3 regions of the Bradyrhizobium sp. CIAT3101 genome follow, and region 2 is predicted to be linked to each of the others. Evidence: predicted binding sites of a transcription regulator. Region 2 holds the regulator's gene; each other region holds the start of a gene.

Region 1 (9,535 bases), 2.8 Mb from region 2:
CGCGCCCGAGGCGAAGATTCGATTAACACCCACGCAATGCGAAGCATCGCAATGTCCGGTTCAGGAATGCGAGAGAGCGTGGGGATGCTGATCCAGGATACCTGCAGGCATGAGGCCTGCACGCGGCGAGAGGCGATGGCATGAGCATGCATCGCTTGTTCGCCGAGCAGCTTCGCTGCGCCACGGACGCAACCGGACAGGTCGACGTCGTCAGGCTGGGCGAGCTCGTCAGCGCGGCCTATGAGGTGAGCGATCGCGAGCGGCAGCGGATGATCGATGCACGCGCGCAGACGCATGATGAGGTCGCGCAGGATCTGCTGCGGACCCAGGAGTTCCTCGATACCATCGTCGAGAACATCCCGATCGCCGTGTTCGCGAAGTGCGCAAAGGATTCGCGCTACATCCTGCTCAATCGCGCCGGCGAGGACTATTACGGCGTGCCTCGCGAGCAGATGCTCGGCAGGACGCCCGAGGAGATTTTCCCGGCTGAAGTCGCCCGCATGGTCAACGAGCAGGACCGCCGCGTCGTCGCCAGCGGCATGCCGATGTTCCTCGAGGAGCACCTGCTCGAGATCGGCGTCAAGGGCCACGACCGCGTCGTCAATTCGCGCAAGATGCTGATCAGCGATGATGCCGGCGATCCGCAATATCTGGTCGGCGTGATCGAGGACGTCACCGAGCGCGTCAATACGCAGGAGCGCATCAGCCACCTCGCGCATCACGACGCGCTGACCGACTTGCCGAACCGCAGCGCATTCAATGCGGCGCTGGGCGAGCGGCTGCAGCGCGCGCAGCAGGCGTCGGCCGGTTTCGCGGTGCTCAGCCTCGATCTCGACCGCTTCAAGGACGTCAACGAATTGTTCGGCCATCCGGTCGGCGACATGATGATGCGCGGGGCGGCCGAGCGGCTCGCCGCGGAAGCCGATGGTGCCTTCGTCGCCCGCATCGGCGGCGACGAGTTCATGATCCTGATGCCGGACGATGTCTGCCGTGAAGAGGTGCTTGCGATCGGCGAGCGGCTGGTCGAGGCGATCGGCAACGAGCTCGAGGTTGACGACTATCTCTCCCATGTCGGCCTCAGCGTCGGCATCGCGCTCTATCCCAATGACGGCGTGGATGCGGCAACGCTGCTCGCCAATGCCGATTCCGCGCTGTATCGCGCCAAGCGCGAGGGCCGGGGCAGGGTGTGCTTCTTCGAATCCGAGATGGACCGGGAACTGCGCGATCGCAGGCTGCTGCTGCACGATCTGCGGCAGGCCGTCGAGCAGAACGAGCTCCTGCTCTACTTCCAGCCGCAGGCGCGGATGGACGGCGAGATCATCGGCTTCGAGGCGCTGTTGCGCTGGAATCATCCGACCCGCGGCATCGTGCAGCCGGACCAGTTCATCCCGCTGGCCGAAGAGAACGGGCTGATCATCCAGATCGGCGAATGGGTCTTGCGCGAGGCGTGCCGCGAGGCCGCGTCCTGGCCGCGGCCGCTGCAGGTCGCGGTCAATCTGTCGCCGGTTCAGTTCCAGACCGGCGACCTCGAACGGTCGATCCACCAGATCCTGTTGGAGACGGGACTTGCGCCGACACGGCTCGAGGTCGAGATCACGGAGGGCGTGCTGATCGGCGATTTCGCCCGCGCGCTCAATCTGCTGCGGCGGTTGAAGGCGCTCGGCATCCGTATCGCGATGGATGATTTCGGCACCGGGTACTCGTCGCTGTCCTATCTCCAGTCGTTCCCGTTCGACAAGATCAAGATCGACCGCAGCTTCATCTCCGATCTCGAGGCGACGCCGAAGTCGGCCGAGATCGTTCGTGCGGTCCTGAGCCTGGCGCGCGCCCTGCACATTCCGGTCGTCGCGGAAGGGGTGGAGACGGAGGCGCAGCGTGCCTTCCTCGCGTGCGAGGCCTGCGAGGAAATGCAGGGTTATCTGATCGGCCGGCCCGAACCGATCGAACGTTATTTCGATTTGATCGGCATCAACGTCGAACGCCGCCGTTACGCCTAAACCCATCGTGAGTTTCAGGCTCGAGTTCGCCCGATAGGAACCAATGTGCGTCGTCCGGTTTCCCTAGAGTTAACCAAGGTTAAGCCGGCTGTGTACGCAGAAAATGTTTTGCACAACCGCCATCGGCGTGACGCAAATCAGGATAATAAGCCCGTGTGAATGCGAGGGAGGGTCTCATGGAGAACGTACGTCGCTACCGCGCGCTGGCGTCCCTCTGTCGCCAGCAGGCCGCCTATCGGCCGCTCCAGAACTGGCAGCTGCTCGGCCAGGCCGAACATTTCGAATATCTTGCCGAGATCGCGCTGAAGGCGCATTTCGACGCGTGCAATGCGCAACGCGAAGACGACGCCATCGCAGCCGCAGCATGGGAGCGACCCGCCGCGGCGTGAGCGTGAATCCGTTCCGCCTTCGCTAGTGCGACATCAGCGTCGGGACCGTCATGGCTTCCAGCATGGCGCGGGTGACGCCGCCGAGAAAGCGCTCATGCAATCGGGAATGGCCGTAGCCGCCCATCACCAGCACATCGAGGCTCTCGTCCGCCGCCAATGACAGGATGGTGGGCTGGATATTGGCGCGCGTGGCCGAAAGGCTGTCCGTGCGCGTCGACAGGCCGCGGCGGCCCAGATGTTTCGCCAGATTGCTCGCGGAAGCCTCCTCGGGAGCGGTGTCGGACTCGTTGATCGCAATGATCACGATCTCCTCGGCGCGTGCCAGCAATGGCGCTGCGTCGCGCATCGCGCGGCTCGCAAGCCGGCTGCCATCCCAGCAGATGCCGACCCGCTTCGCCCTGAATGTCCCGCGGAAGGTGTGGGGAAGGAACAACACCGGACCACCCGCCTGGAACAGGATTTCGCCCGGCACGTCGTTGTCGAACGACGCCAGCGCCGGATCGGGCTGGAGCACGATGCTGAGATCATGCAGCCGTGCCATTTCGCCGAGCGAGGCGGCTGCATCGACCGGGATCGCACCGAGCGGGTGGCAGGTATAGGAAATCCCGGCGATGGCGGCTCCGCTTTTGAATACCGCGAGTGCCGCCTCGGCCCGTTCCATCGCGCGCTCGCGTTCCATCTCGAACACGGCTGCCACGGCAGCACCACCCTCCATGGCATAAGCAGCCGTGCCCGCGACATAGCCAACGGCGACCGCGTCGATGTGGGCGTTGAGCTTGGCCGCAAGCGAGATCGAGCCGTCGATCAGGGCGCGCATCGGGCGCTCGGTCGGAATGTGGACGAGAATATCCTTGTACATGGTGCGCCTCCGATGGCCATCATCCAATGGGCGCAGTTTTTCACTGCGCGGGGGGCTCACGTTGAGCTGCATCAAGTGCGCGGCGAGGAAATTTAGCCTGCGGCCGCCCGCCGCGCTTTCTTTGCCAAGATTTAATCGCGTGGACGGGACGCCGTAAGGTGACGATGTCCATGTTGGGTGCAAGGCGACTTACCCAACATGGACATTTCGACATGATCGATCGCGTCAATTCCGACACCAAAAGCACCCGTACAATTCTCAGGCCGCGCCGGCTCGCGCTGCTCGGCACTGTGGCCGCGCTTGGCGTGGCCGTGCTGGCTGCGTCTCCGGCTTCGACGCCGTTCGGCGTGAACTCCCTGATTTCGCCGGCGCAGGCCGCTGAGAGCGCCGCGACGCCGCCGGGCTTCGGCGACCTCGTCAGCAAGGTCAAGCCCGCCGTTATCTCGGTGCGGGTGAAGATCGACCAGGACAACGACAAGAGCGCGATGCTGCAGCAGAACCGGATGGATCAGGACGAGGATTCTCCGTTCGACCAGTTCCAGCGGCAGTTCGGCTTCCGCGGCCAGGGTGGCATGAATGGCATGCCGCGCCAGCGCCACCAGGTGATCACGGGCGAGGGCTCCGGCTTCTTCATCTCGGCCGACGGCTATGCCGTGACCAACAACCATGTCGTCGACCACGCCGAGTCCGTGCAGGTGACGATGGATGATGGCACGATCTACACCGCGAAGGTGGTCGGCACCGATCCGAAGACCGACCTCGCGCTGATCAAGGTCGACGGCAAGAAGGACTTCCCGTTCGTGAAATTCTCCGACCAGAAGCCGCGGATCGGCGACTGGGTGGTCGCGGTCGGCAATCCCTTCGGCCTCGGCGGCACGGTGACGGCCGGTATCGTCTCGGCCAGCGGCCGCGACATCGGCAATGGTCCCTATGACGACTACATCCAGATCGATGCGCCGATCAACAAGGGCAATTCCGGCGGTCCGGCCTTCGACATGAACGGCAACGTGATCGGCGTGAACACCGCGATCTTCTCGCCCTCGGGCGGCTCGGTCGGCATCGGCTTCGATATTCCGTCCTCGACCGCCAAGCTCGTGGTCGCGCAGCTCAAGGACAAGGGTGCCGTCACCCGTGGCTGGCTCGGTGTGCAGGTGCAGCCGGTGACCGCGGAGATCGCCGACAGCCTCGGCCTGAAGGCGGCGCGCGGCGCCATCGTCGACAACCCGCAGGATGGCAGCCCGGCAGCGAAGGCCGGCATCGAGGCGGGCGACGTCATCACCGCCGTCAACGGGACCGAGATCAAGGACTCCCGCGATCTCGCCCGCACCATCGCCACGCTGGCACCGGGCACGTCCGTAAAGCTCGACGTCGTTCACAAGGGCGACACCAAGACGGTGACGCTCGCGCTCGGCGAACTGTCGAACGAGCGGCAGGCCAAAGGAGGCGATAAGTCTGGTGACGGCAAGGCGCAGCAGGCTCCCGGCACGCCGCGCCTCGGCCTCAGCCTGGCACCGGCCGGCGAGGTCCAGGGCGCAGGTCAGAAGGGCGTCGTGGTCACCGAGGTCGATCCGCAGGGACCGGCAGCGCAGCGCGGCATCCAGACCGGCGACGTCATCCTCAATGTCGGCGGCAAGGCGGTCTCCAATGTCGGCGACGTCCGTTCCGAGCTGGCGCAGGCCAAATCGTCCGGCAAGAACAGCGTGCTGCTGCAGGTGAAGAGCGCTGAGGCGACCCGCTTCGTCGCGGTGCCGCTCGCCTGATTTCCGGATCCTGACAACAAATTCAAAAGGCGGCCTGCGGGCCGCCTTTTTCGTGCATACCTCTCGAGATACCCACAGGCTGTCGATAACATTCTCGTTAACGGCAGCATTGGTGACGGGTTCGTCCGAAAAAGCCGCGTTCGCTCGTCAGAATTTGGAATCGCGTGTTGTGCCTTGGCGGCAGTGACGGCGCCGAGGCAAATTGCTGGAGTGGAACTTCGGACGTCCGGCTGCTTTGTGGAACCGGCCGGTGGTCCGCATTTGATCGGTGCCGACATGGATCGATTGAAGCTCTCGCTGAAGCTTGCGCTGCTGCTGGCGCCACTCGTGCTGTCGACCGGAAATGCCCTGGGGCGCGACGACGGCCGCTTCACCGACTCACCGCTAAAACCCTGGTTCGACAGCCTGCGCAGCCATCTCGGTCCATGCTGTTCGGACGCGGACGGCGTTGCCGTCGCCGATCCCGACTGGGACTCGCACAATGGGCATTACCGGGTTCGTCTTGACGGGGAGTGGGTCGAGGTCCCCGACGAAGCCGTGATTACCGAGCCGAACCGCGCCGGTCGCACCATGGTCTGGCCGGTCAAGACAGCGTTCGGCGTTTCGATTCGCTGCTTCATGCCCGGCAGCATGATCTGACGCCGGGCGGCGTCAGCGCTTGGCGGATTTCCGCTTCGAGCTCTTCTTGGCCGTCTTCTTCTTTGACGTTTTCTTTGACGTTTTCTTCGATGCCTTCTTCGGCACCTTCTTGCCCTTTGCGCGTGCTTCCGAGAGGCCGATTGCGATCGCCTGCTTGCGGCTCTTCACGCGACCGCCGCGACCGCCGGGTCCGCTCTTCGCGGTCCCCTTCTTGTAGCGCCGCATCTCTCGTTCGACATCACTGCCGGCACTGCGTGAGTAGCGGCGTTTCTTTGCCTTGCGTGCCATCAACTCTCTCCCTTGACCTCCCCTTGGCCTCGGAAGAGAACAGGAGGGCTGACGCAACGTTCCAAAGGCGCCGGCCGCGCGCCTCAGAAGGAGTTCGCGAGCTCGATCTCCGCTTCAAGCACCTGGATGCGGCGTGCGGCTTCGGCCGAGGACAGGCCGCGATCGTATTGCGCGGGCTGGTAGGCCTCTTCGCTCAGCCGCTTCAGCCGCAGCCCTTGCGCCCGGGTCATCTGCTCCATGAGAAAAGCCTTGGCGTCGTATTTACCCTGAACCTGCATCTCTGCTCTCCACTCTGAATTCGTGACTTGACTATATGTTCTTATTTTGTTCTAACAAGCCATGGACAACAGAATTAATGAAATTCGACGCAAAATCAGTGCCTTGAGGCTGGAGATGGCCGATGTCGAGGCGTCCGTGCGCGATCTCGTCAATCGCGATCGCGACTGCACCGAACGGGCCCTGACGCAGATGGAGCTGCGCCGGAAAATCAATCTGCTGATCGGCGAATGGAAGGCCGCTGGCGGTGGCGGGGTGTTGCCCGACATCCGCGACCGGGTGCGTCTTCGCGCGCAGAAGAGCGAGAGCAGGGCGGCGCGCCGTTGAGACATGCCACGGCGGTGGCGGATGGAGGCTGGCGGTGGAAGAAGACCCGGACGCCTACCGGATTCTGAAGCTCCGCGCCGAGATCCTCGAATTGGGCTCCGCGATCCGGCAATTGCAGCGCGAGGGCCTCGACGATGCCGCGGCCCAGCTCCTGATTACGCGCAAGCGGGCGCGGCTCGACCACCTCGTGAAGACAGCTCCCACACGCGGCCACCTTAACATCACTGACATTCGACGCAGCTAAAGCGATCGCGCAACGCGAAATGCCGGAGCTCGTCCGTGCCGGAAGCCGAAATGGCCGCTCTGCTGAGGGCTGTGCTTGATGAGGTCTGTGCCGATCTTGCGCCGTCCGAAATGGCGACGCGCCAACGAATTGCCGCTCGACTGGGTGATCTTGCTCGATCGGGGCAATGTTCGGTCGACGATTTGAAGCGCGCCGGCCGGGACGTGCTGACCCGCGCGCCGACGATGTGGCGCTAAGCTTGCTGGCCATGCGCCTCGACCGCTGATTGAGACCGGCGTCGCCAAAGCAACGAAAAGCCCCGCGTCGCCGCGGGGCTTCTCATTGTATTGAGCCCGCGCTTACTTGCTCATTCCGTTCTGGGGCTTGGTCATGCTGCCACCCTGATCGCTGCCGGGGCCAGCACCGCCTTGGCCTGACGCGTCGGCAGGTACGGTCTTCTTCATGTTGGCGCCTGTCGTCTGCGACGACGAGGTCGATGATTCATGCTTCGCCTTGTGCGACTTGGCCTGCGCGGCGAAGGGCGCGGCAGCGAGGCCGGTTGCCAACATCACGGTGAGAGTGAGCTTGGTCGTGTTCATGCGCGGGAACTCCCTGAGTTGAATTGACGCAGGCAGAGCCAACCGCTCATTGCCGCGGGAGTTCCGAACCAAAGAGCGCATTGCGCCTCACGCGCGCTTCAAGATTCCTTGTCCTCGTTGAGGATGAACACGACGCCCGTCAGCGCCGCACCGATGGCAAACGTCGTCACCATCGTGCCGACAAAGACGAAGGCTGCCGCATGGCCGCCGTGATTCAGCAATCCTGCGACCGCAGGATTGGCCAGGATCAATGCAAGTGTGAAGACCAGGCCGAGTGCCGCGCCCATCATCGCGTGTGTCATCAGCTTGATGATGCCGGTGGGAGAGATCAGGCTTGGCGATCTATTTGGCGACCTGTTTGGCGACTTTTTTGTGCGCATGGAACTGCCGATCGATCTGGCACGCCAACGCGCATCGTCGTCGCGGGTTCCATTTTGCATGAAGGAATTGTCATCCCCCGCTTCATCCGACGTTCATGCCGATCTTGCCAGGATGAACGGCATCAACACGGGAACATTCGCTATGGGTAAGGTGGTCTTTCTCTATCGCTCGCTGGCCTACCGTAACGCAGCGGCCGACATGTTGCGCAAGGCGCGCAAGCTGCCGCGCGGTGCAGAGCGCAGCGCAGCCCGCCGCTACGCGACGGCGTTGCGCGATCTCGCGCAAACGGAGGCCTGGCTCGAGGGGCGTGTCGCCGATGAACCTCAGCCGATGTTACGGCTGAAGGTCGCTGCGTCGCGCTAACCCGACGCGCGCTGAAGTTCGGGGGAGGTGCTGGCCTCGAACTTGTCCTGCGTTGCCGATGTTGCCGCGCTCTTGCGTATCAACGGCACATTGAGGCGGCACAACAGGCCCTCCGAACGCCAGTCGAACTGCGCCTGTCCGCCGAGCTGGGATTCGACACTGGCCAGCAGGCTTCTCGTGCCGAAGCCTCGCGACTTCGGCGTCCTGACCAGCGGCCCTCCGGTCTCCTCCCAGGTCAGGATCAGGAGATCGTTCTCGACCTGCCAGCCGATCGCGAGCCGCCCCGACCGGGTCGACAGCGCGCCATATTTGGCCGAATTGGTGAAGAGCTCGTGCAGCGCAAGCGCCAGCGTCTGCGCTGTCGCCGGCAGCAACTGCACCTCGGGACCCGCGAGCTCGATCTGTCCGCCGAGCGAGTAGGGCGCAAGCTCCTCCTCGATCAGCTTGGAGAGCTCGGCGCCCTGCCAGCTCGACAGCGACAGGATGGTGTGCACGCGCGCGAGCGCATTGATGCGCCCCTCGACGGCATGGACGTAAGCCTTGACCTCGTCGGCACGGGTGAGGCGCACGATCGACTGTGCCAGCGCCAGCGCATTCTTGGCGCGGTGATCGACTTCGCGCGCCAGCAGGTTCTGCCGTTCCTCGGCGCGCTTGCGTTCGGTGATATCGACCGTGACGCCGCTCACCCGCACCACGCGGCCGCCCGGATCCACCGTCGCGGCCGCCGTGCCGACGCACCAGCGGACCTCGCCATCGGGTCGGCTGACGCGAAATTCTCCTTCATAGGCGTGCGCACCGGTATTGAACGCGGCAATCGCCTGGCCGAACTGGTCGACGTCATCCGGGTGCAGCAGCGCCTGGATGTTGGCCGAGGTGACGTTGAAGGTCTCCGGCGTCACGCCGAATATGCGGTACTGGCCCTCGTCCCACATCCAGTCGCCATTGACCCAATCCCAGTCCCAGGATCCCATCTTGCCGGCGGCAATCGCCATGCTGCGCCGCTCTTCGCTCTCGCGCAGCTTCGCGGTGGAATTCTCGAGCTCGGCCGTGCGGGCGCGGACGCGATCCTCGAGATCCTGGTTCAGCCGTTCGAGCTCGCGCGTCTTGCGATAGAGCTCGGCAAACACCTTGACCTTGGCGCGCAGCACTTCCGGTATGACGGGTACCGGAACATAGTCGACCGCGCCCATCTCGTAGCCGCGGAGCCGGTCGATGTCGCTGACCTGGATTGCCGAGATGAAGATCATCGCGGTCTTCTGGAAGCGCGGATGCTCGCGGATCATCGCGGCGAGCTCGAAGCCGTCGAGCTCGGGCATGCAGACGTCGACCAGGATCACCGCGATCTCGGTCTTGAGCAGAACCTCCAGCGCCTCGCGGCCGGACGAGGCGATCACGAGGTTCTCGCCGAGTTCCTTCAAGATCACCTCATAGGCG
Region 2 (9,535 bases):
TGGATGATCGCGGTCACGCGCTGGGTGGCGGCACTGCCGGGCGCGATCGGCCGCCTCCCGGCCTTTGGTATGGCGCCGTTGATCGCCGCGAGCCTCGGCCTTGTCCTAATGGGCCTGCTGCGCACGCCGCTGCGCTGGTCGGGCGCGTTCGTGCTCGCCGCGGCAACCATCTGGGGTCTGTCGGTCCGGCAACCCGACATCCTCATCGCCGGTGACGGCCAGAACGTCGCCGTGCGGGGCAGGGACGGCCAGTTGCATCTGATGCGGACCAACAAGGACAACTTCCTGCTGAAGGAATGGTTGGCCGCGGACGCCGACCCGCGCGATGCCGCCAGCGCCTCGCTCGGTGACGGCGTGTCGTGCGACGAGTCCGGCTGTGTGACGCCACTCGCCGACGGCCGCATGGTTGCGCAGGCGCTGCGCATCGACGCGCTGGCTGATGATTGCAGTCGCGCCGCGCTGGTCGTGACGGCAAGGCCGGCGCCGCCGGATTGCGCCGCGATGGTGGTCGATCGATCGCGTCTCGCGCGCCAGGGCGCACTGGCGCTAACGCAGCGTGGCGACGGTTTTGCGGTTCAGGGCGTGAGGGCGAGGGGCGCAAACCGCCCCTGGTCGCCGGCGGCGGCCGGTGCGGACGATTTCGACGGAAGCCTTGCGCCGAAGACGGCCGCGCCGCGCAGCAAGGACGCAACGCCCTCGGAGGCCGATCAGCAGGCCGAGGATTGAGCTGGCTGGCTAGAGATACCAGGCCAGCATCGCTTCGAGCCTGCCGTTGCCGATCACCGGCAGGACCACCATCCGGCTCAGCCCGGCTGCGCGAGCCCCCACGGCGGCGATCGAGCCGTCATGCGCGAGGTCGTCGTTGAGCGCGGGCATGCCGGTGGCCCAGGCCCCGCCGATACTGCCTTCGCCCCTGGCGATCGATCTCTGCGCATAGAGCGCGGCGAGGTCGGTCTGGGCGCTGCAATCGCCGGCGCGAAACACCAGCACTGATCGGGCTTCGTTCGGGACCCAGATCTCGAAGCGGCGCGCAATGGGCGTCGCCTGCGCGGAGAGGAACGTCAGCACCCAGGTCCGGTCGGTGCCGGTGCGGTAGGGCACGCCGACGCCGAGATTGATCCCGACCTTGGCGGCGTCCTCCCAACGCAGGAAACTCTTGGCGTCGTGCAGATCCCTGATGATCAGCGGCAGGCCCGCTTTCCAGGTGCGTCCGGGCAGGCCGAAGCCGCGCGAAAATCTGGTGTGACGGGAGTTGAACTCGAACATGTCGGCGCTGCCGTAGTAGCCGTCGACGAGCGCGATCTCGTGCGAGAGTTCGGCATCGTTGTGCCAGAGCTCGATCGCGCCGACATGGGCCTCGTCGTCGCCGCAGAACAGCACCATGACGGCTTGCAGGAATTCGCCGGCAAACACCGGCACGGCGACCCCGCAGGTCAGGCCGGCTTCGAGAGCCTGGTCGGTCCGCTTGAAATAGGAGTTGGCGAACTTTGTGAGGATCACGGGATGGCCGCTCGCCCAGGCCTTGCCGGGAAGGCCCTCGTCATATCCGAAGCGCAAATCCTCGCTGCCAGCCTTGAACGCGGACAGGCCTTCGCTGTAGAGGCCGCCGCCGAATTCCAGCCGCGTCCGCGTTGGATCAGGCACCCAGAGTTCAACGACGCGAATGAAGGTTTTCATCGAGCCTGTCCGCTGCCTCAAGCTGCAAACAGCATCGGCCATTTGCTTGCGGAGCGGACGTTCAAAATTCAGGCAAGGCAGCGCAAACTTCGTGCGACTTGCTGGCGCGATGAGCTCATGATTTCCACAGACGCAAACCAATCCATCTCGCCGACCGCGGCCGGCGATGGACATCTCGATCCTGGCCCGACCTGTCGGCCGGGGATGGCGTCGTCAGCCGATCGGCAGGCGGGTGATGGTCGGCGGCCTGTCGGCGCTGATCTGCGGCTTGTGCTCGCGCTCGCCGAGCGGCTGCGTCACGGGCAGTTGCAGGACGGTTGCGCGCTGGCCTTCGACGAGCTGCGTCACCAGCACGTATTTGCCGTCGGGGAATTCGATCGCGTCGTGATGACGATCGGGAATGTGCGGATCGACCTTGCCGAACTTGCCGACGCGCGAATTGACGGTGCGGGTCCAGATCCAGCGATTGTCGTAGCGGACGTTGTCGGCGAAGGCGAGCTCCGTTCCCGGAAGCAGGCAGACCGCGACGGACATGTCGGCTTCGGAGGCGAAGCCGCGCGTCGAGGTGCCGCGGAAGGTTGTCGTGACGATCGTCTCGCCCACTTCTGCGGGGCGCGTCGCGACAGCATGCAGGCTGTAGTCACACATCGGGGTGCTCCTCAATCGGGATAGAGCACCCGCGCCTCCGCTGAGGCGCAGGCCCCTATCAGAGTGGAAGGCCGCGATCTTATGCTTGTTTGTGGGCAAATCTGCGGCTCGCATCCGCAGAGCGCGATCACATTATCTTTTTCAAATGCGCGAGGAACAAAGCCTGCTCTCGTGCATTCGAACAGCGCGTTGCCTCAGCGGCCTGCGGGCGCCGACCAACCGGAGTATGGCCAGGCCGGTTGTGATGGCCGCTCGACCGCGTTGCGGGCATCGCCGAATTGCGCGCTCGTCGCTTGCGGTTCCTTGCGGGCACGGTGCTGCTGCTGTGCGGCGAAAGCCTGAGACGCTGATGCTGCAATCAGCGCCATCGTGACGGCGCTCAAAACGATCTTGCGCAAGGTGATCTCCTCGGTCTCTGAAAGGCCTGCGAAGCGATGCGTGCTTCGTTGCGGCGTGCCGAGGATGTAGCGCTGGAGAGGGGGCCGGATAATCTGTGCAAAACCAGAAAGACTATCCAGCCGGAGCGGACAATCGTCCGCTCCAATCGTTGATTGCGGTCGCCGATTGCGACGCGCTCAGTACTTCCGGTACAGCCCGATCAGCTTGCCCTGGATCTTGACCCGGTTGGGCGGCAGGATGCGGACCTCATAGGCCGCATTCGCCGGCTCGAGCGCAATCGAGGCGCCGCGGCGGCGGAAACGCTTGAGCGTTGCTTCCTCGTCGTCGATCAGGGCGACCACGATGTCGCCGGTGTCGGCGCTCTCGTTGCGCTGGATCAACGCCATGTCGCCGTCGAGAATGCCGGCCTCCACCATGGAGTCGCCGCGTACTTCGAGCGCGTAGTGCTCGCCCGAGCCGAGCATGTCGGGCGGGACGCTGATGGTGTGGCTGCGAGTTTGCAAAGCCTCGATCGGCGTACCGGCCGCGATCCGGCCCATCACGGGCACCGCCACGGGCCGCTCGCCCTCGTCGGCGGGCGGGCTCGACGTCGTACGCACCTTGCCGAGATTGCCCTCGATGACGCTCGGCGTGAAGCCGCGGCGGCTGCCGGCGGCGGCCTGGAGCTCGGGCAGCTTGATCACCTCGATGGCGCGGGCGCGGTTGGGCAGGCGGCGGATGAAGCCGCGCTCCTCGAGCGCAGTGATCAGGCGATGGATGCCTGATTTCGAGCGCAGATCGAGCGCGTCCTTCATCTCGTCGAAGGAGGGCGGCACGCCGCTTTCCTTCAGGCGCTCGCTGATGAACCGCAGGAGCTCGTACTGTTTGCGCGTTAACATCTCGACCAAAATCCCCCGGTTGATGTCGTTCGATTCCGAGACGCTGAATTCAGCGATAAGCCGCTACATGCTCGAAACAAATCATGAACGGACACTATATGTTCGATACATGTTCCGCAACTGCTTAATTTACCGTGAACGCGGCAAAGTTCGCGGAACGGTTGCGAACGATGCGCTCAGGCGGGCAGTCGCAGCACCTCGCAAGGCGCGCCCGCTTCGGCCTTCGGCGCGAACGGCGCGCGCACGAGAAGTGCCTGTGCCGCAGCGAGATTTGCAAGCAGCGAGGAGTCCTGGTGGTTGACGGGAAGCGCGACGAGCGTGCCGTCATCACGCAGATCGAGGCGCGCGCGCAGATAATCCTCGCGCTGGTCATTGGCGGCGACGTCGCGGCCGAGCACGGCGCGTTCGCGGCGGTGATGAACCATCGAACGGCCGGACAACGCGCGAATCAGCGGCACCATGAACAGGAAGCCGCACACGTAGGATGACACGGGATTGCCTGGCAGGCCGATCACGCGCATCGCCCCGAGCTGTCCATTCATCATCGGTTTGCCCGGCCGCATCGCGATCTTCCAGAACGCCATCGAGGTGCCTTCGTCCTTCAGCGCCTGCTGCACCAGATCGTGGTCGCCGACCGAGGCGCCGCCGGTCGTGATCAGGATGTCGGCACCGGAGTCGCGCGCGCGGCGGATGCCGGCCGTGGTGGCGGCGAGCGTGTCGGCCGCAATGCCGAGGTCGATGGTGTCGGCACCCTCGCTGCGGGCGAGCGCATGCAGGGCGTAGCCGTTGGAATAGACGATCTGGCCGTGGCCCGGCGTGCTGCCCGGCATCACCAACTCGTCGCCGGTCGCGAGAATCGCGACCTTCGGGCGGCGGCGGACGGCCAATTGCGGGTGGTTCATGCCGGCGGCGAGCGCGAGGTCGCGCTCGGTGAGCCTGGCGCCCTTGCGCAGGAGCACGTCGCCCTCGGAGAAATCGATGCCGGCCGGGCGGATGTGCCGCCCGGTGAGGGCTGCCTCCTTGATCGCGATGTGCCTGCCGTCAGCGACAGTGTCTTCCTGGATCACGACCGCATCTGCGCCCTCGGGAACGACGCCACCGGTGAAGATCCGCACGGCTTCACCGGCGCCGACCATTCCTGCAAACGGCCGTCCTGCAGCGACCTCGCCAACGACGGTAAGCTGCGTGTCAATCTTCGCCGCATCGGCTGCGCGGACGGCATAGCCATCCATCGCCGACATCGCCTGGGGCGGCTGCGTCCGCCGCGCCGCGACGTCGCGTGCGAGCACGCGATGAAAGGCCGCCTCGAGCGCGACCGTCTCTTCAGGCAGTGGCTCCGCACCGGCGAGCACCGCGGCGAGCGCGTCAGAAACCGGCATGAGGGCCACGGTGAAAAACTCCAGCTACGCCCGTTCGGGCAAATCAGCGGCGAGAGTTCTAGCCGAGTGCAGGCAAGGAGGCAAAACGACGGTCGCGCAGGATGATTGATCCTGCATCACCCGCGCGGCGATGGAGTGAGAGCATCAGGTCCGCCGGGGCATGGTCCGGAAGGCGAGATAGACGGGCAGGAGGATAGCCATGGCAAGCACGAGGATGATGGAAGCCACGGCCAGCATCCTCAGGTCCCCTCCGGACTGACGTCGGGCGCTTGAGGCCCTTGATCCCTGTCGGGCATCGGATCGGCCTGGGCCTTCAGATCAGCCGCCTTGCTCATCAGCTTGGCGGAAAGCTCGGAATCAGAGGTGGTCCTGGCGAATTTGACCAGCAGGGAGGCCTGCTTGGTGAGGTAGGTTTTGCCCAACACGATGATACGTCCGTTCGTAGAATTCCCAACCGACTCTAGAGTCCGGAAGGGGGCATTCCGTTCCCGGAACTTCGTATAAAAATGCACAGAGCCGTTTGGTTCCTCGTCCGGGTGAAATTGCTCCGGAAACGGCGGTCAGATCCCCAGCGCCTTCAGTGCCATGCCGACGTCGCGGGGCGAGGTGACATGCACGGCCTTCAGCCCGCGGGCGCGGGCGCCTTCGACGTTCGCGGCGAGGTCATCGAAGAACACGATCCGGTTGGCGGGCACCCCCATCGCGGTGACGACGTGGTCGAAGGCTTCCGCATCAGGTTTGCGCAGGCCGATGCTGGAGGAGAGGTACAGCGCGCGGAAATGACCGAGCAGATCGGCATACTCTTTCGAGAAATGGTCGACATGCGGGCGGTTGGTGTTGGAGAAGGCGTAGAGCGGCATCTGCTTCGCCGCGCGCGGCAGCAATTCCGCGATGTCGGGCATCTCGCCGGCGAAGATCGCGTTCCATCCTTCCAGGAATTGCGCATCTGAAATGCCGATGCCGAGCGAGGAGCGCAGCGACTGGAAATAGTCCTCGTCGCTGATCCTGCCGACCTCGTGCAGCCGGTAGGCCTCGCTGTCGCGCTCATAGCGCGTCACGATGGCTTCGGGCTCGAGGCCTGCATGTCCCGCCCAGCAGGCGATCGCCTTGGAGAAATCGATGTCGAGCACAACGCGCCCGAGATCGAACAGAAGCGCATCCGCGCTGCCGGGTGAGAGCGATGTCATTCTATCAGTATCGGTAGGGTTCATGGTCGAATAGCGGGAATGCGCTGAACACACTCGGTGCATTGGTTGCGGTGGCCTGGTGCAGACAGGATTTGTTGACCTCGGCGAACGAGGTGGCGCCAAGCAGCCCAAGGCAGCGCAGCACCTCGTCCTCGAGCAGTTCGAGCATCCGCGTCACGCCGGTCTCGCCGGCCGCCGCCAGGGCCCAGCATTGCAGCCGGCCGATGCCGACGAGGTCGGCGCCCGCCGCGATCGCCTTGACGATGTCGGTGCCGCGGCAGATGCCGCCATCCACCATGATCTTGGCGCGGCCCTTCACGGCGTCGACGATCTCGGGCAGCACATGCATGGCGCCGCGGCCGTGATCGAGCTGGCGGCCGCCATGGTTGGAGACGTAGATCCACTCGACGCCGTGATCGACCGCGATCTGCGCGTCCTCGGCGGTGGCGATGCCCTTGAGGATCAGCGGTATCTTGAACTTGTCCTTGACCATCTTCACGGTCCGCCACTCCAGCCCCTTCTGGAAATCGCCGCCGGTGGCGCGCAGCCGGCTCTCGCGAACGTAGCGCTTGGCGATGTCGCGCTCACGACGGCTGTAATGGGCGGTGTCGACGGTCAGGCAGAAGGCGGCGTATTTGGCCTTCTCGGCGCGGCTGACCACGTCGGCGACGAATGCGTCGTCGCCGCGAACGTAGAGCTGGTACATGCGCAGTGCGTCGGGGGCGGCTTCGGCGGTCTTCTCCAGCCCGGGCTCGGAGACCGAGCTCAGCATGTGCGACGCCCCGAAGGTGCCGGCCGCGCGCGCGACGCTGGCGGCTCCGTGCGGGTCGAAGATTTCCAGCGCGCCGACTGGCGCAAGCACCACGGGCAGGCGCATCTTGCGGCCGAACTGCTCGACCGAGCCGTCGACCTTGCGCACGTCGCGCAGCACACGCGGACGGAAAGCGATCTCGTCCAGGGCCATGCGGTTGCGGCGCATCGTGGTTTCGGTTTCGGCCGCGCCGACGATGTAGTCCCAGGCGTTCTGGTTGAGGTTGGAACGTGCCTTCCGGATGAATTCGTGCAGGTTCTGGAACGGCTCGCTGCTGGCGCCGAGTTCGACATTCCGTTCCGGCCGGAGTGCTTCGTTCATTGTTATCCTCCCGAGAATTTGAAGCGTTATGTCATCGGGTATCTCGTTCGGCCCTCCAAAACCATCCTAAAATCGCATAGCTGCGAAGCGTGGCTCGGCCGATCGATTCCCGCTTGGCGGGCGATGGTTTCGGAACGTTGCCAAAAGTTTAGGCCAGGGCGAAGGGATTTTTGCGATATACCCGCGGGCGTGGCAGCCCGGCCTTGAAGAAACCTGAATGGTATTGTGAGAACCGGGCTGGATCGCCATTTGCGTGGCGTCCCGTCCCAAGCGAAAAGGCCAACCATTCCATGCGGAAAACCCTGCTGTTCCCCCTGGGCGCGCTTACCGGAGTATGCCTGACCCTTCTCGTATCCGGTCCGCAGGGCGGACTATGGGCGGCACGGGCGGCAGCCGGCGCGGACGATGCCTACTCCCAGCTCAACCTGTTTGGAGAGGTCTTCGAGCGGGTGAAGGCGAGCTACGTCGAGAAGCCCGACAATTCCAAGCTGATCGAAGGCGCGATCACGGGCATGGTGACCTCGCTCGATCCGCATTCCCGCTACATGAACGACAAGGCCTGGACCGAGATGCAGGAGACCACCTCCGGCGAGTTCGGCGGGCTCGGCATCGAGGTCACGATGGAGGAGGGCCTGGTCAAGGTCGTTTCCCCAATCGACGACACGCCGGCGTCCAAGGCCGGCCTCATGTCCGGCGACCTCGTCAGCAAGATCGACGGCGAGAACGTGCAGGGCATGACGCTCGAGCAGGCCGTCAACAAGATGAAGGGCCCGGTCGACACCAAGACCAAGCTGACCATCATCCGCAAGGGCGCCGATGCGCCGATGGATGTCGCGATCACGCGTGAGATCATCCATGTCCGCCCGGTCCGCTTCCACGTCGAAGGCGACATCGGCTACATCCGCGTCACCTCGTTCAACGAGCAGACCACCGACGGCTTGAAGAAGGCGATCGCCTCGATCTCCAAGGACATCCCGCAGGAGAAGCTGGCCGGCTATGTGATGGACCTGCGCAACAATCCCGGCGGCTTGCTCGACCAGGCCGTGTCGGTGTCGAGTGCGTTCCTGCAGCGCGGCGAGGTCGTCTCGACCCGCGGCCGCAATCCGGAAGAGACCCAGCGCTTCACCGCGCATGGCGGCGACCTCACCAAGGGCAAGCCGCTTGTGGTGCTGGTCAACGGCGGCTCGGCCTCGGCCTCGGAGATCGTGGCCGGCGCGCTGCATGATCACAAGCGCGCCACCATCATCGGCACGCGCTCGTTCGGCAAGGGCTCGGTGCAGACCATCATTCCGCTCGGCGCCGGCAACGGCGCGCTGGCGCTGACCACGGCGCGCTACTACACGCCGTCGGGCCGCTCGATCCAGGCCCAGGGCATCGCGCCTGACATCGAGATCCTCCAGGACGTGCCGCCCGAGTTGAAAGGCCGCGTCGACACTATCGCGGAGTCGCAGATGCGCGGCCATCTGCAGGCCGCCGACGGCACCGAGCAGACCGGATCGCAGTCCTATGTCCCGCCGGAAGAAAAGGACGACAAGGCGCTGCACGCGGCCTATGACTTCCTGCATGGCGTCACCGTGAACGCGGCGGCCGCGAAGCCGGCGCCGAAGGCCACGGTGCCGAACTAATCTCTCACGGTCCTTGCGACCTTCAGAGATCGCCCGGGAGCGGATGCCGCTCCCGGGCGATTTCGTTTCGGGACGTCGTCTCAGCTCGGGTTCATCGCGGCAAAGGTCGCCTCGTAGCGGCCCTCGCGCTCGGCCCAGCGCCGCGCGCGATCGCGTTCGACCAGCACTTCGCCGCGGGGATGAACCGCGAGCTCGAGGAGCTGCATCACCTCCGCGACATAGGCGGGAAGCGGCATCGCGCGCGGGTCGCTCGCCTGCTGCGCGCCGGTGAGCTCGGTCTGCACATAGGGCGGTGCAAGCTCCAGCACATCGACGGGGATGTTGCGCAGCTGATGGCGCAGCGATTGGAGCCAGGAATGCAGGAACGCCTTGCTGGCGCAGTAGGTCGGAAAGTCGGCGCGCGGCACGAAGGCGAGGTTCGAGCTCGTCACCATGATCGTCGCATTCCGCTGCGCCTTCAGGATCGGCAAAAACGCCGCCGCCACGCGCAGCACGCCCAGGATGTTGGTCTCCACCATCGCCTCGGCGTCGGAAGCGTTCCAGTCATCGGCGGTCATATCCTCCGCCTTGGAGATACCGGCATTGGCGATCAGCATGTTGAGCTCGGGGA
Region 3 (9,535 bases), 140 kb from region 2:
GCAGCCCGCGGATGCAGGGTGGCTTCGTCGGCGGCACTGCCGGCTACAACTGGCAGACCGGCAACGTTGTGTTCGGTGTCGAGGCTGACGGCGCCTGGGCCGATGTCAGTGCTTCGGCGACCGGCGCGACCGTCGTCCCCGGCTTCGGCGTCGTGACCGCGACCGCCAGCTCCAAGACCGACGCGATGGGCACCGTGCGCGGCCGCATCGGCTACGCCATCAACAACGTCCTGGTCTACGGCACCGGCGGCTACGCCTGGATCGACAACAAGATCACCCTCTCCGCGCTCGGCGTGTCCGCGTCGGACAGCAAGTTCCACTCCGGCTGGACCGTCGGCGCGGGCGTCGAGGCGTTCTTCGCTCCGCAGTGGTCGGTCAAGGGCGAGTACCTCTATCGCAGCCTCGGCGGCGAGACCTACTTCACCGGCGCTCTGCCCACCGGCACGCTCAACTTCCACACCGTGCAGGTCGGCGTGAACTATCATTTCAACGGCCCGATCGTCGCCAAGTACTGAGTTCAGTACCGGGCTTCGGCTCTTACGCCATCACGTTACGAAAGGCCGGCCTTGTGCCGGCCTTTTTGTTTTCGCCGCCCGGTGCGACGAACCGTCATCTCGATGGAGGCGCTTTCCCGCATGTTGTGGCTTATCGGGCACACAACCTGTAGATTAATTGCGCTAGACATAGGCGAACGGACCTTCGAGTCCGATGCCCTTCCGCTACACGGGACGGCCAAGCAGAAACTGGGGATTAGGTTGAAATGAAGAATATTTTGTTCGCTTCCGTCAGCTTGCTCGCAGTGAGCGCAGTCGCCCCCGCGATGGCCGCAGATCTCGCCGCACGCCCCTACACCAAGGCCCCGGTGGCCGTGGCTTCGATCTACAACTGGAACGGCTTCTACATCGGCGGCAACGCCGGCGGCGGCTCGAGCCACAATTGCTGGGATACGACCAGTGTCGGTGGCGTCGCCGTCCCCACGACGAGCGAGGGTTGCCATAATGCGACCGGCGCCCTCGTCGGCGGCCAGATCGGTTATCGCTGGCAGGCCACCAACTGGGTGTTCGGCCTCGAAGCGCAGGGCGATTGGGCTGATCTGAAGGGTTCGAACACGAGCTCGCCGGCCGCCTTCTTCCCGCTGGTGAACAATACCAAGATCGACGCCCTCGGCCTCTTCACCGGCCAGGTGGGTTATGCCTGGAACAACGTGCTCTGGTACGTGAAGGGCGGCGCGGCCGTCACCCACAACAAGTTCAGCGGCACTCTGGCTGGTGTCACCTTCGGCTCAGCAAGCGAAACGCGTTGGGGCGGCGCCGTTGGTACCGGCATCGAGTTCGGCTTCGCACCGAACTGGTCGGTCGGCGTCGAATATAACCACCTGTTCATGGGCAAGCACACCGACAGCTTCACCGCGTTTGGCCTGCCCTTCCGCGCTGACAGCATCAAGCAGGACGTGGATATGGCCACGGTTCGCGTGAACTACACCTTCGGTGGCCCGGTGGTCGCCAGGTATTGATCTGACGTTTTGAGCTTCGGCTCTGACGTCATCACGTTACGAAAGGCCGGCCTCGCGCCGGCCTTTTTGTTTTCGCGCCCCGATGCGCCGAACCGTCAAGGAATCGTAAGGCGCGCGCATGGCGCTCGCGAATTGGTTCGGCGAGTTGGGGACGCGACATGAAGACTTGGGCAGTGGCTGCGATCAGCCTGTTCGCATGCGGTGCGCTTGCACCGGCCGTTGCTGCGGATCTCCCGCTCTATTCCAAAGCGCCGGTGGCACCCGTACCCGCCCTCGAATGGACCGGCGTCTATGGCGGCATCAATGGCGGCGGCGGCCTCGGCCATGCCTGCTGGAGCGTTGTTGCCGTCAGCGGCGTTGCGATCAATCCGGCCGTCGGCGAAGGCTGCCACAATGCCAGCGGCGGCACGGTCGGTGCCCAGCTCGGCTATCGCTGGCAGAAGGCGCACTGGGTGCTCGGCGTGGAAGGCCAGGGCAACTGGGCCGACTTCAAGGGCAACAATGTCAGCCTGGTGCTGGCGCCGCTGAACAACCGCACCAGGATCGACAGCTTTGGTCTGTTCACCGGCCAGCTCGGCTACACCGTGAACAGCGTGCTGTTCTACGGCAAGGCGGGTGCAGCGGTCGCTCACGACAAATACGACGAGTTCGTTCCGGGCGTCGGCGTCGTGTCCAACACACTCAGCCAGACCCGCTGGGGCTACAGCGCGGGCTTCGGCGTGGAATATGCCTTTGCGGAAAACTGGTCGGTCGGCGGCGAGTACGACCATCTGTTCCTCGGCCATCACGGCGGCGATCTCGCCGGCGCTGCGCTCGTTCCGCCCGGTCGCACCGAGCGGATCGGCCAGGACATCGACATCGGGCTGATCCGCGTCAACTATCGCTGGGGCGGCCCGGTCGTCGCCAAATACTGAGCGAGATACGCTCCGAAAAAGGACTTCCTCCAAGGTCCTGGTCGTGCGCGGATTGCCCCAAATCCGCATCCAAGCGCGAACGAAGGGCCGGCCTTGCGCTGGCCCTTCGCTTGTTCCGGACGGCGCGCTACTGCCAAGTCACTGCCAAGTCCCGCCAGCGCGCCAACAATCCGTTGACGATTCGCAAGTCCCTCTGGAAATCCGTCTCCGTTCTTCCTACGTTCGCTGGCAACCCCATCGGCGCCGATCCCGGTTCCGGGCGAAGCGCGCCTTTTATGTCGGCGCGATCGCGCACCTTTGGGATTCCTTGAGGGCAACTCGGATGGATGAAGTGATCAAGGCGAAGCGCCAACAGCAGAACGCGGGCTCGAGCCTGCGCGCAATTACGATCCGTGGCGCGCGCGAGCACAACCTCAAGAACATCGACGTCGAGATTCCTCGCGACAAGCTCGTGGTGTTCACCGGTCTGTCAGGCTCGGGCAAATCCTCGCTCGCCTTCGACACCATCTACGCCGAGGGTCAGCGCCGCTACGTCGAGTCGCTTTCGGCCTATGCCCGCCAGTTCCTGGAGATGATGCAAAAGCCTGATGTCGACCAGATCGACGGCCTGTCGCCGGCGATCTCGATCGAGCAGAAGACGACCTCGAAGAATCCGCGCTCCACCGTCGGCACCGTCACCGAGATCTACGACTACATGCGCCTGCTGTGGGCGCGCGTCGGCGTGCCCTATTCACCGGCCACGGGCCTGCCGATCGAAAGCCAGACCGTCTCGCAGATGGTCGATCGCGTGCTCGCGCTGCCTGAGGGCACCCGCCTCTATCTGCTCGCCCCCGTGGTGCGCGGCCGCAAGGGCGAGTACCGCAAGGAGCTCGCCGAATGGCTCAAGAAGGGCTTTCAGCGCGTCAAGATCGACGGCACCTTCTACGAGCTTGCGGAAGCGCCGACTCTCGACAAGAAATTCCCGCACGATATCGACGTCGTCGTCGATCGCATCGTCGTGCGCGCCGATATCGGCCAGCGCCTCGCCGAAAGTTTTGAGACCGCGCTGAAGCTCGCCGAAGGTCTCGCGGTGATCGAGTATGCCGATACGCCAGCTGCCGCTGCTGCGCCGGCCGAAGAGAAAAAGAAGACGGCAAAAATCCACGACAAGAGCGGGCCCGAGCGCATCCTGTTCTCGGAAAAGTTCGCCTGCCCCGTCTCCGGCTTCACCATCCCCGAGATCGAGCCGCGGCTGTTCTCGTTCAACAACCCCTACGGTGCGTGCCCCGCGTGCGGCGGCCTCGGTGTCGAGCAGCATGTCGACGAGGATCTGGTGATCCCCGACAAGGAGCTCGCGATCGGCAAGGGCGCGATCGCGCCCTGGGCCAAATCGTCGTCGCCCTATTACACCCAGACGCTGACCGCGCTCGGCAAGCACTACAAGTTCACGCTGACCACCAAGTGGAAGGATCTGCCGAAGAAGACGCAGAACGCGATCCTCCATGGCTCCGGCGAGGACGAGATCAAGTTCTCCTACGAGGACGGGGTCCGCTCCTACGACACCAAGAAGCCGTTCGAAGGCGTCATCACCAACATCAACCGCCGCTATCGCGAGACCGAGAGCGAGTGGGCCCGCGAAGAGCTGGCAAAGTATTTCCACGACGTGCCCTGCGGCGCCTGCAACGGCTTCCGGCTCAAGCCCGAGGCGCTCTGCGTCAAGATCGGGGCTAAGCATATCGGCGAGATCTCGGAGCTGTCGGTCAAGAATGCCGGCGCCTGGTTCGAGACCGTGCCGGAGGCGCTGAACGCGCAGCAGAACGAGATCGCGGGGCGCATCCTCAAGGAGATCCGCGAGCGCCTCACCTTCCTGCTCGACGTCGGCCTCAACTACCTCACCCTCTCCCGCTCATCCGGCACGCTGTCCGGCGGCGAGAGCCAGCGCATCCGCCTGGCCTCGCAGATCGGCTCGGGCCTGACCGGCGTGCTCTACGTGCTGGACGAGCCCTCGATCGGCCTGCACCAGCGCGACAACGCCCGCCTGCTCGACACGCTGAAGCGGCTGCGCGACCTCGGCAACACCGTGATCGTGGTCGAGCACGACGAGGACGCCATTCTGCTCGCCGACCACGTGCTCGATATCGGGCCCGGCGCCGGCATGCACGGCGGCAACATCATCGCCGAAGGCACCCCCGCCGAGATCATGCGCAACCCGAAATCGCTCACCGGCAAATATCTCACCGGCGAGCTCGAGGTCGAGGTGCCGGAGCGGCGTCCGCCGAACCATCGCCGCACCATCAAGGTGGTGAACGCGCGCGGCAATAACCTCAAGAACGTCACGGCGGAAATTCCGCTCGGCCTGTTCACCGCCGTCACCGGCGTGTCCGGCGGCGGCAAGTCGACGCTGCTGATCGACACGCTCTACAAGTCGATCGCGCGCAAGCTGAATGGCGCCAGCGAAGGCGCCGCCCCGCATGACCGCATCGAGGGCCTGGAGCATATCGACAAGATCATCGACATCGACCAGTCGCCGATCGGCCGCACCCCGCGCTCGAACCCGGCGACCTATACCGGCGCGTTCACGCCGATCCGGGAATGGTTTGCCGGTCTGCCCGAGGCGAAGGCGCGCGGCTACGAGCCCGGCCGCTTCTCCTTCAACGTCAAGGGCGGCCGCTGCGAGGCCTGCCAGGGCGACGGCGTCATCAAGATCGAGATGCACTTCCTGCCCGACGTCTACGTCACCTGCGACGTCTGCAAGGGCAAGCGCTACAACCGCGAGACGCTGGAAGTCCTGTTCAAGGGCAAGTCCATCGCCGACGTGCTCGACATGACCGTCGAGGAAGCCGCCGAGTTCTTCAAGGCGGTGCCGCGCGTGCGCGAGACCTTCCAGACCCTGCACCGCGTCGGCCTCGACTACATCCATGTCGGCCAGCAGGCGACGACGCTGTCCGGCGGCGAAGCCCAGCGCGTCAAACTCGCCAAGGAGCTATCCAAGCGCGCCACCGGCCGCACGCTCTACATCCTGGACGAGCCGACCACCGGCCTGCACTTCCACGACGTCAAGAAGCTCTTGGAAGTGCTGCACGAGCTGGTCGCGCAGGGCAACACGGTGGTCGTCATCGAGCACAATCTCGAGGTCATCAAGACCGCCGACTGGGTCATCGACCTCGGCCCCGAAGGCGGCGACGGCGGCGGCGAAATCGTCGCCTGGGGCCCGCCGGAAGACATCGTGAAGGCGCAGCGGAGCTACACCGGCAAATTCCTGGAGCCGGTGCTGAAGAAGGCGCGGAAGCCGAAGCGAAGGAGCACGAGCGAGGCGGCGGAGTGACGACGCGATGCCGTACGGTTTTGAATTTGGAGATGATGTCGCATCTCCCGACGCTGCCGTACGCGCCAACGTCCCTAGAAAGATCGCGCACAAGACGGCGCTTCTAGCCACGATCGCGACGCAACTCAGATTTCCGGACTATTTTGGAGGAAATTGGGATGCGCTCGAGGAGTGCATCTGCGATCTATCCTGGTTGCCAACTGGCCGGGTACTCGTGAAACACGACGACCTGCCGCTCGTTGACGATGTACGGAACGCAATCGTCTACGTTGCCATACTGAACAGCGCCACCCGCAAGATGTCGAGGTCGGAGCAACATCCGCTTTCGATCGTTTTCCCAGCCCAATACCGTGACCAGGTCTTGTGGCTACTTCGATCCAGTGAAAGCTCGTAGGATCGGAACGTGCAGGCGGTTTGGCGTTGATCCCGGAGGAAGACCGACATGTCCGCTGGACTTGTGCAAACCTATCGCGCCTTCGCCCACAACAATGCGTGGGCGAACCATCGCCTTCTCACCGCTTGCGCCGGTCTCAGCCAGGCCGAGTTCGAAGCCGGGCGAACCGGCTTCTTCCCGAGCGTTCAACGCACACTGAACCACATCTATGTCATCGATCTCTTCTACATCGATGCACTGGAGGACGGCTGGCTCGGACCGCGCGCCTGGGAGAACGAGGTGCCGTATCCCTCGCTTTCCGAGCTGGAGCCGGCCCAGGCCGCCATGGACAAGCGCCTGCTCTCCATTTGCGATGCGCTGACGCCCGAGCTTCTCGACGGCTTCGTCCGGATCAATCGCAACACATCCGTCCAGGTCGAACGCCGAGATCGGCTGCTGATGCATCTGTTCCAGCACCAGATCCATCACCGCGGGCAGGTGCACGCCATGCTGTCGGAAACGGCCGTCGCGCCGCCTCAGCTTGATGAGTTCTTCGCGGAGGGTGAAGCGCCACTCAGGGCAGCCGAGTTCGCCGACCTCGGATGGACCGAGGAGACCGTGTGGAAATCCTAGAGCGGACCGGCTTCTTCTTTCCATGCCCTGTTGCGTCATATTCGACAGGGCCAGATCACCGACCTCGATAGAGCAATGCGCAGTCGCAACTATACGCTCTTCCGCAAAGCCATCCTCGCCGAGCAACAGGTGACATGCGTCTACGAGGGCCGCTGGCACGAGGGTGGCTCTCACCGAACCACTCAGACCTGCGTCAGCAACATCGATCTTGATATCAATGTTCACGTCCGCAAGTTGCGGTGACAATTGCCGTCTATGATCGCCGGGTTGATTTCAATACGCTCATGCCGCATGGCTATACTCGAATTCTGCCGAACAATTGCACGCCACACTGCTTGTCAGCGAACTCCCCCTCCTCCATGCCCTATTCCCTCGCCATCTTCGACCTCGACGGCACCCTCGTCGACAGCTTCCCCTGGTTCCTGCGCACCATCAACGACGTTGCCGATCGCTTCGGCTTTCGCCGCGTTCGGGATGAGGATGTCGAGGGGCTACGGCATGCCTCGACACGGGAGATTCTCTCCCGGCTCGAAGTGCCCTTGTGGAAGCTGCCGGCGATCGCGCGTCATGCGCGGCGGCTGAAGGGCGAAGCGGCGGCGGAGATTTCGCTGTTTGCGGGCGCCGAAGCGATGCTGCGGACACTCTCCGGGAACGGCGTGCAGCTTGCGCTGGTGACGTCGGACAGCGAGGTCAATGCGAAGGCCAAGCTCGGCGACGTCGCCTCCCTTTTCTCGCATTTCGACTGCGCGGCTTCGGTGTTCGGCAAACCGGCCAAATTCCGCCGGGTGATGCGGCGCGCCGCCGTGGAGCCGACCAAAGTCATCTCGATCGGCGATGAGGTCCGCGACATCGAGGCGGCGCGCGCGGTGGGCATCGCCTGCGGCGCGGTCAGCTGGGGTTATGCAGCGCCTGCAGCATTGCAGGCGCTTGCACCGGACTACATGTTCGCGCAGATGGATGAGATCGCGGATGCGGTCGGCCGGACGCCGGCAAAAATCTGAAGCACAAGAGCCCGCTGGGGAGACGGTAATGACACTCACGGACGCAGCCCGCCTCAAGCTCCTCACTCCGCCGGCCGGCCGCTTGCGCGTCGTGCTCGACACCGACACTTACAACGAAATCGACGACCAGTTCGCGCTGGTGCAGATGCTGCTGTCGCCGGAGCGGTTCGACGTCGAGGCGATCTACGCCGCGCCGTTCTTCAATGCGCGTGCGGACAGTCCCGGCCACGGCATGGAGTTGAGCTATCAGGAAATCCTGCGCCTGCTGGAGCGCCTGAACGTTGCGCCGGATGGCCTGGTGCATCGCGGCGTCATCGACTATGTCGGCCCCGGCAAGATGGCCCGGCCAGCCCCCGCCGTAGACGACCTCGTCGCCCGGGCCCGTGCAGGCTCGCCGGACAACCCGCTCTACGTCATCGCCATCGGCGCCATCAGCAACGTCGCCTCGGCGCTGCTCAAGGCGCCCGATATCATCGACCTCATCGTGGTGGTGTGGCTCGGCGGCCATGCGCTGGAATGGCCTGACACCATCGAGTTCAACCTCAAGCAGGACGTCGGCGGCGCGCAGGTGTTGCTCGACAGCGGCGTCCCGCTCGTGCTGGTGCCGTGCAGGGGCGTCACCTCGCGTCTTCATTCGACGGTGCCGGAGATCGAGCGCTACGTCGAGCCGCATGGCAGCATCGGCGCGTTCCTCGCTCAGAGGTTCAAGGAATATTCCGAGGATCACATGGGCTGGGCCAAGGAGATCTGGGACATGGCGCCGGTCGGCTGGCTGCTCAATCCATTGTGGGCGCCGAGTGTGATCATCCCTGCCCCGGTTCTCACCGATCAGATGACCTGGAGCGTCGACCGACGGCGGCACCCGATCCGCTACGTGACCTATGTGGATCGCAATCCGATCCTGAAGGATTTTTTCGTGAAGCTGCGCGATTTTGCGGCATCGAAGGTGCCGTAGGGTGGGCAAAGCGCAGCGTGCCCACCGATAGTCTCGTGGGCACGGCGCGTTGCGCCTTTGCCCACCCTAAGGCAGCGTGCGTTAATCCGCCCTACTCCGTCTTCCGCAAGAACGCCCCGAATGCGCGCGGGCCGTCGCCGGTCTTGACCTCGCCGATCACCTTCAGCTCGGCCGCATCGATGATATCGAGCGTGTTGCTCTCCCAGCAGGCGACGATGATGCGCTTGCCGTCGGCGGTCGCGTTGATGCCCTCGGGATAGTCGCCGACATTGATGCGCTTGACCGGCTTCAATGTCGCGACATCGAACACGCTCACCGTGCCGCCATATTGGTCGGTGACGAAACCGCGCCCCTGCGTCAGCGCCACCGCATAGGGCCGCATCCCGACCGGCACGCGGCCGATCTCGGTGCCGCCTGCGATATCGATCACGGAGACGTCGTTGGAGCCGACATTGGCGGTGTAGGCGCGGTTGCCCTCGGCGTCGATGGTGACACCGAACGGACGGGTGCCGACCTTGATGACCGCCTTGCGCTCGCGCGTCGCGGTGTCCACCACCGAAACGCTGTCGTCGTCACGGTCCGCCGAGAGCAGCAGCTTGCCGTCCGGCGTCACCGCGAGCCCCGACGGCGAGGCGCCGACCGCGACGCTGGCGGTCACGCTGCGCGACGCCGCATCGATCACCCGCACCACAGCCGCATACCAGTCGGCGACATAGACCGTCTTTCCGTCGGGCGAGACGGCAATGCCGAGCGGCCCGCCGCCGACCTCGATACGGCCGGCGACCTGCCGCGTTGCGGCGTCCACCACCGTCACCGCCTTGGCGTCCGGGCTCGTGACATAG

The links. Region 2 encodes LexA, which represses DNA repair genes until DNA is damaged. Its sites were predicted from a motif close to TGTTCNNNNTGTGTTCNG; they were not measured.
Region 1: QA645_RS33460 (DUF3072 domain-containing protein) is a predicted target of LexA. The motif match lies at 6,247-6,264, and genes of this name have one in related genera.
Region 3: uvrA (excinuclease ABC subunit UvrA) is a predicted target of LexA. The motif match lies at 2,636-2,653, and genes of this name have one in related genera.

The regions. Positions count from the first base shown of each region.
Region 1 covers NZ_CP121634.1:7,153,047-7,162,581, reverse strand. Annotated here, with positions in the region: gene QA645_RS33490 (EAL domain-containing protein) at 141-1,997, shown strand; gene QA645_RS33485 (hypothetical protein) at 2,174-2,386, shown strand; gene QA645_RS33480 (universal stress protein) at 2,409-3,245, opposite strand; gene QA645_RS33475 (Do family serine endopeptidase) at 3,458-5,005, shown strand; gene QA645_RS33470 (hypothetical protein) at 5,282-5,644, shown strand; gene QA645_RS33465 (DUF6496 domain-containing protein) at 5,657-5,932, opposite strand; gene QA645_RS33460 (DUF3072 domain-containing protein) at 6,016-6,210, opposite strand; gene QA645_RS33455 (hypothetical protein) at 6,326-6,535, shown strand; gene QA645_RS33450 (hypothetical protein) at 6,570-6,779, shown strand; gene QA645_RS33445 (hypothetical protein) at 6,815-7,015, shown strand; gene QA645_RS33440 (hypothetical protein) at 7,118-7,357, opposite strand; gene QA645_RS33435 (hypothetical protein) at 7,456-7,659, opposite strand; gene QA645_RS33430 (hypothetical protein) at 7,667-8,101, shown strand; gene QA645_RS33425 (HWE histidine kinase domain-containing protein) at 8,098-9,535, opposite strand, start outside.
Region 2 covers NZ_CP121634.1:4,334,886-4,344,420, forward strand. Annotated here, with positions in the region: gene QA645_RS20405 (ComEC/Rec2 family competence protein) at 1-726, shown strand, start outside; gene QA645_RS20410 (GAF domain-containing protein) at 736-1,677, opposite strand; gene QA645_RS20415 (hypothetical protein) at 1,891-2,325, opposite strand; gene QA645_RS20420 (hypothetical protein) at 2,520-2,723, opposite strand; gene lexA (transcriptional repressor LexA) at 2,901-3,602, opposite strand; gene glp (gephyrin-like molybdotransferase Glp) at 3,779-4,990, opposite strand; gene QA645_RS20435 (hypothetical protein) at 5,221-5,406, opposite strand; gene QA645_RS20440 (HAD family phosphatase) at 5,542-6,168, opposite strand; gene QA645_RS20445 (alpha-hydroxy acid oxidase) at 6,173-7,300, opposite strand; gene QA645_RS20450 (S41 family peptidase) at 7,591-8,925, shown strand; gene QA645_RS20455 (SDR family NAD(P)-dependent oxidoreductase) at 9,006-9,535, opposite strand, start outside.
Region 3 covers NZ_CP121634.1:4,476,073-4,485,607, reverse strand. Annotated here, with positions in the region: gene QA645_RS21145 (outer membrane protein) at 1-515, shown strand, start outside; gene QA645_RS21140 (outer membrane beta-barrel protein) at 761-1,513, shown strand; gene QA645_RS21135 (porin family protein) at 1,672-2,427, shown strand; gene uvrA (excinuclease ABC subunit UvrA) at 2,750-5,731, shown strand; gene QA645_RS21125 (barstar family protein) at 5,739-6,125, shown strand; gene QA645_RS21120 (DinB family protein) at 6,174-6,737, shown strand; gene QA645_RS21115 (HAD-IA family hydrolase) at 7,097-7,738, shown strand; gene QA645_RS21110 (nucleoside hydrolase) at 7,767-8,693, shown strand; gene QA645_RS21105 (cytochrome D1 domain-containing protein) at 8,785-9,535, opposite strand, start outside.